2 regions of the Arenicella sp. 4NH20-0111 genome follow, and region 1 is predicted to be linked to the other one. Evidence: riboswitches for the same ligand, from Rfam matches in the RefSeq annotation. Region 1 holds a riboswitch; the other holds the start of a gene.

Evidence for each region. A riboswitch is a leader RNA that binds a small molecule or an ion and turns the genes downstream of it on or off. The one in region 1 is predicted to bind thiamine pyrophosphate.
Region 2: linked by a shared signal. The riboswitch ahead of ABWW54_RS02455 (TonB-dependent receptor) and the one ahead of thiC (phosphomethylpyrimidine synthase ThiC) in region 1 are both predicted to bind thiamine pyrophosphate.

Annotation. Positions count from the first base shown of each region.
Region 1 is NZ_BAABWF010000005.1:53,900-57,325, forward strand. Features, by position in the region: gene ABWW54_RS11680 (CsiV family protein) at 1-311, opposite strand, end outside; gene ABWW54_RS11685 (YheT family hydrolase) at 368-1,393, shown strand; TPP riboswitch at 1,451-1,548, shown strand; gene thiC (phosphomethylpyrimidine synthase ThiC) at 1,714-3,426, shown strand, end outside.
Region 2 is NZ_BAABWF010000001.1:582,431-585,856, forward strand. Features, by position in the region: gene ABWW54_RS02445 (TonB-dependent receptor) at 1-318, opposite strand, end outside; gene ABWW54_RS02450 (glycosyltransferase family 9 protein) at 497-1,636, opposite strand; TPP riboswitch at 2,002-2,108, shown strand; gene ABWW54_RS02455 (TonB-dependent receptor) at 2,159-3,426, shown strand, end outside.

The sequences.
Region 1 (3,426 bases):
TGTTTGAGTTCGTAATCTTCCGATGAGTGGATTTTTTCAGCGACATCGTTGAGTAGCTGAGTCTCAAGTAACCAAGCTTGAGCGTTTGTTTTAGGCTTTTTGGGGGGCTCGTAAGCGTGAGGTTCGGTGACACTCGATTGAGTCGAATTTTCAAATAATATAACCTCAACGACATAATCTTTAGCGATTGTCGTTTGAGAAACCCCTGTTAACAAAAATACGCCGATCAATAACACAGCACGTACTTGCATTATCAGTGAAAACGGCTTTACTCTAGCGCGTCGCAAAATAGGTCGAACAAATTGATTCATGTTTTTACAGCCTTAGCCCTCAGTCAAAGCTAAGTTTATCACCGAGCCATCGAAAAATGTCCCAATCAGCTGAAATTAGTAAAAAGCGTAATGTCCCACTGACGCCATTTGTACCACCTTTTGGGTTAAAGAACGCTCATTTTCAAACCATACTGTCTAGTCAAGGGCCGCGAAAGAGGAACCGAGATAAGCGGTTTAGTCGTTTTCAAAGCAAGCAGCGATCGTTGATGCTCAATGGTGGCAGCGGTGTGCGTCTTGAAGGGTACTATAATCGGGTAAAGGAAAGCATCGCCGACCGATTGGTTATCTTGATTCATGGCTGGGAAGGCAGCCATGAATCAACGTACATGAAGTCAATGGCCGCAACGATGTTGCAAAATGGCTATGACGTATTTAGGTTAAACATGCGTGATCATGGAGAGACTCATCACTTGAACAGAGAAGTCTTTAATTCAACCATGATTGAGGAAGTAATGTGTGCCATCGAAGACTTGCAGGCGCGGTTCGACTATAGGTCGACAAGTCTAATTGGGTTTTCATTGGGGGGTAACTTCAGCCTACGTGTTGCCGCTAATGCACATGATAAAAACATCGAGTTAGAGCAAGTTATCGCTTTCTGTCCAGTTGTTCATGCTGCCCAAAGCAACGTAGTCTTAAATGAAAAACGCAATAGCCTATATGGCAAGTATTTTGTGAAAAAATGGCGCACCTCGTTACGTAAAAAGTTGGAACATTGGCCTGAATTTGAGTTTGGAGATGAGCTGGAGCGTTTTAAAACACTGGATGAAATGAACAACGCTCTTATTCCCAAATACACTGGATTTACCGAATTGAGCAGCTATTTTGACGCTTATGCCATTGATGGCGACAAGCTAGCAAAGACAATCTGTCCTTGTTACTTACATTTCGCCAGGGACGACATGATCATACCCGTTGAGGGAGCCTCAATGATGGCCGACAATACTGATCTGCACGTCACCATCACCGATCATGGAGGGCATTGCGGCTTTATCATGAATTGGCAAGGAGATTCATGGCAGGACGTCAGAGCCTTGGAAATCATTCAACACTCGTCGAGTTAACGCGAGTGTCTAGTTTGCTTTTTTGATTGTAGTCTTGAATGCTTTGATGATATTCTCGCCGCAAGCTAGGGGTGCCAGAGTGATTACTCGGCTGAGAAACACCCTTATAACCTGATCCGCTTAGTGGCGGCGTAGGGAAGCTGCTAAGGCCGATAGGGGGTGACACTATCTCATTGGTCCTAATACGCTTGTTTTGCTCATTCATGAGTAAAGCTGAGTGTCGTGACGCATTTGGGTGCTTGTATTGGCTCAACTATAACGTTTCGAATGGCTTTCTTCGCTAATTCATTAAAGTTTGGATCGTAAGAGACGAGACAATAATGAGTAAAGAAGCCCTAACCACAGACGTCACCACCGCCCTACAGACCAGTAAAGCCCAAGCGAGCAGTTCAGCAGACCTTGCCAGTCCACGACACCAGTTTATTGAACGAACGAGCAAGTTGTCCGCTGAAGTGACCCAGCCAATTTCTGGATCTAAAAAAATCTATGTAGAAGGCTCTAGGCCTGATATACGTGTTCCAATGCGGGAAATTGCGCAACGTTCAACGCAATTAGAGGGGCAGGTCAGCAACGCTAAGACGCAGGGCGAAGCCGAAGCCGAAGAAAATCCTCCGGTCACTGTCTATGACACATCGGGTCCGTACACCGACCCTGATGTCCAAATCGATTTACTGAAGGGGTTAGCGCCACATAGGGAAAGTTGGATTCTTGAGAGGGGCGACACTCAGGTGCTTAAGGCGCCCAGTTCACATTACGCTCAACAACGATTGAATGACGATGATTTGGATCACCTTAGGTTTCAACACTTAAGGCAGCCTAGGCGTGCTCTCGCGGGTAAAAACGTCAGTCAAATGCATTACGCACGTAAAGGTATCATTACTCCGGAAATGGAATACGTTGCTATTCGAGAAGACCTTAAATTGCGGGAACTTAGGACAGATCCGCGTTATAGGACGTTATTAAAGCAGCATCCTGGACACAGCTTCGGTGCGGCCATACCTGAGCAAATTACACCAGAATTTGTCCGAGATGAAATAGCACGTGGGCGAGCTATTATTCCAGCAAACATTAATCATCTAGAGTTAGAGCCGATGATCATTGGCCGAAATTTCTTAGTTAAAGTGAATACCAATATTGGTAACTCGGCTGTTACGTCATCTATTTCAGAGGAAGTCGAGAAGTTGGTATGGTCTGCACGCTGGGGAGGTGACACTCTTATGGATCTGTCTACAGGGAAGAATATTCATGAAACGAGAGAATGGGTGATTCGAAATTCGCCTGTGCCTATTGGCACCGTACCGATATACCAAGCGCTGGAGAAAGTGAATGGCAAGGCGGAAGACCTCACTTGGGAGACTTTTAGAGATACCTTGATCGAGCAAGCCGAACAAGGTGTGGACTATTTCACTATTCATGCTGGAGTCAGGTTGAAATACGTGCCGTTGACCGCTCAACGAGTTACCGGAATTGTGTCGAGAGGCGGGTCTATTATGGCTAAGTGGTGTTTAGCCCACCACCGTGAAAATTTCCTGTATACGAAATTCGAAGAAATATGCGACATCATGAAGGCTTACGATGTTTCGTTTTCCTTAGGCGACGGACTGAGGCCAGGGTCTTTGGCTGACGCGAATGACGCAGCCCAGTTTGGCGAGTTAGAGACGCTTGGTGAGCTCACTCAAATAGCCTGGAAGCATGATATTCAGGTAATGATAGAAGGGCCTGGCCACGTCCCCATGCAAATGATCAAAGAAAACATGGACAAGCAATTAGACAGTTGTGATGAAGCGCCATTTTATACTTTAGGCCCACTAACCACCGATATCGCACCAGGCTATGATCACATTACTTCCGGTATTGGCGCAGCCCAGATTGGTTGGTATGGAACGGCAATGCTGTGTTATGTGACTCCTAAGGAGCACCTAGGGTTGCCAAATAAACAAGACGTCCGCGATGGCATTATTACTTACAAAATTTCGGCGCACGCGGCGGATCTCGCCAAAGGACATCCAGGGGCACAGCTAAGAGACAATGCT
Region 2 (3,426 bases), on a different contig from region 1:
CTCATCACGCGGTCCGCGATCGATAACAGTAAGGCCCGGCACATAGCGAGCTATCTCGTTAATACCGGCCAATCGCAATGCTTCGATTTGTTCGGTATTAACCGCCGCTATATTGATGGGAACGTCTTGTAGGTTTTCAGACCGACGCGACCCAGTTACGACAATTTCGTCCAAGCCTTCTACGGTATTTTGTTGGGAAAGCGCAACGCTGGGAGTTAACAAAGGAAAGGTGACTATTGCCATCGCGACAGCCAACTTGCTTGGACGAATCGCTCTTGGACAAACCGCTATCAACGGATTTTTCTGAGTATATTTCATTTAAGGCTCTCACTATATTTTATGTTGTTATAGTGCCCTTATGCCATTACGACATTTTTTTGTAAAGGATGCCTTTCTTACAAAATATGATGAAAACTCAAGCAAGAAAGCTCATTATTTTCACTGCAAAACAGACTCAAACCACCAGGACGTTTTTTGATCACATAAAACCGCTATTTCACACCTTCTTAGGTATGCCAGCCGCTAGCGCAACGGCATCTAACAATTTCGTTACATGTTCCAAATTTATGGTCAAATACAGCAATTTGTACTGCTCACTATCTCTTTCTAATGATGCATTAATGACATTTATTTCCTTAGTAGAAAGCTCAGAAACATCATCCCACTCAACAGCTTGATGTAAATTTGAATCGCTGACCAACCACTCTCCTTTTTTGGCACTTGGAGAAAAAACGCAAGCGCTCGGAAGGCCACAAGCTTGAGCAATATGACGCGGGCCTCCTTCGTTACCTAAAAAAAGATCACAATGAGACATTGCCGCGGCAAGCTTAGGTAAACTGTCAGTATTGATGGAAGGATGGATATCTGGATGTTGCCCCATGGCTTCGTAAAACTTCTCAACCTCAGACTTTTCTTCCACGCTCCCCCAAAACAATACTATTTGAGCCTTATAGGCGTCGATCGCATACTGAGCCCAGCCTTGCATTTTTTCTGAGCTCCACCGCTTATCAGTCTCTTTTGCCGTTACAGACATCAAAAATACAGGCCTATTAAAATCAATACCTGACGCCTCCATACCAGCCCGCAACTCATTCTTAAGAGCCATTGGGGTATTAATAACAAAGCGCTCGTCACGCTTTACATCAAACCCCATCGCCACTAATGGCTCGAGCAAACGTAAACGTTCGGCAACTTTATTTCCGCCGGAAGCCTTAGGATCAACTTTATTGGTATAAAAAAATCCTCGTCCTCGTTTTACGCGGCCAATGCAGATTGCACGTTTACGAGCAAAGAGAGAGATGAACTCACTTTTATTTGTAGACTGAGCATCTACCACCAAATCATAGCCCTGGGCAGTAACATTTCGAATTTTACGCCAGTACTTAAAAGGGTTCTTACGTTCACTGGATGTGATAGGAATAATGTTATCAATATAAGGGTGCATTTCAAAAAGACTGGCACTGACTTCATGAACAAGAAAGTCAACTTGAGCTTTAGGGAATGTCTTTTTCAAGGAATTGCACAATACAGACGACAATACTACGTCGCCAATCGCCATAAAACGCACCACCAAAATCTTTGCAGTCTCAGCGGTTGGTGAGTTTAGCGGTGAAGTTTCGTGATTATACGCGTTCATTATTACTCTCTAAATAGAAAACCCGCAGTCTACGCGCCAAAGTTACAGAAGTATTACACAACGCACTAATGCGTAGGCGAGCCTGTAAATATACGCCTTTTTATTTGAAAATGCTCGAATTAGTAGATTCACATTACCGCTCTTCTTTTTCGACCAAGATTCATTCTCCATCGAATTGAAAAGTAAGCAAACCATCACTCACTGCTCTCAAAAAGATATCCACATTTACGATATCAAGGCTCGGTTTGCAAACCTTCATCACCCCATTCCATTGATCTCGCTAAAATCAGCAAATAGATCACCTTAGTGATTGCAAGATGAGGTAGGTACTGTTTCAACATGCTAGAATAGACGTGCTTGAAGTTAAGGCACCCAAGGGGAGGCTGTTTACAGTCTGAGAATTGTCCAACGACGAAAACCCTAAGAACCTGATCCGGCTAACACCGGCGTAGGGATGGGAGTTATTTGACCACCTCGTTCGCCTACCGGGTCTCAACATGCTGTTAAAGAGAAGAGACCAACATGAAGTTAGTAAACTGTAATTCTACAATTAGATTACGGCCTGTTACCGCGTTACTTGCTATCGCGTGTAGTTTTACGCCCCTATCCCACGCTCAACAATCCTCCTTAGAGGAAATTATAGTCACCGCTGAATTCATCGAAGAAAGCGTTCTAGATCTACCGAATAGCGTGAGTGTCATAGACAGCTCCACAATCGAGACGCGTGGAGCCCAACACCTTGAAGACCTTTTAAATCTAGCACCCAATGTTAACTTTGCGACGGGCGCATCTCGAGGTCGCTTTATACAAATCAGAGGAATTGGCGAGCGCAGTGAATTCCAAGATCCAATAATTAATTCGGTTGGCGTCGTCATTGATGGCATCGACTTCACCGGTATCGCCTCCGGCGCCAGCACCTTAGATGTCAAGCAGGTTGAAGTCTTACGCGGCCCTCAAGGTACCTTATTTGGAGCAAACGCTCTGGCTGGTTTAATCAATATCGTATCTAACAAACCCAGCACCGAACTAACGACCCACATTAGCGCGGGCATTGAGGATTTTGGTGGACAAGAGCTGAGTGCGGTTGTCTCTGGCCCGACCTCAGACACATCGGGCTACCGCATAGCGCTTAAGCGGTATCAAAGTGATGGCTTTACAGAAGATGTATTTCTCGAAAGAGACGACACCAACAACATTGATGAAACCACCGCCAGATTCAGATACACAGCAGACTTAGGCCAACGCTTGGCAGTCGATTTGACCGCTTTTTTAGCAGACGTTGATAACGGATACGATGCCTTTAGTCTCGATAATACACGACAGACGTATTCGGATGAGCCGGGTTTTGACAGGCAAAAAACAAACGCTGGTTCGGTTAAAGTTATCTATGAAATTTCCGATGCTTTGTCATTTGAAGGGCTATTAAGCGCCGCTGATTCTGATTTAGACTATGGCTACGATGAAGATTGGAGCCATCTGGGAATTTGTAACGGTACAGCCTGCGATACCTCCTTGTTTGGCTTTGATTGGTTCTATTCGAGCTTTGACCGTTACCAACGCGAGAATCAAAATGTAAGTTTTGACGCACGCATTAAATCAGACACCTGGGTAATCGGCGTGTACCACCGAAACCAAGAAATCGAGTTAGACCGTGTGTATACCTTTAATGAAGGCGACTTTAATAGCGTTCTAGACACAAAAAACTCAGCGATTTACGGACAAATACAACTCCCTCTTTCTGATCGACTTGCTTTGACCAGTGGACTTAGGCTTGAACACCGCGACACACA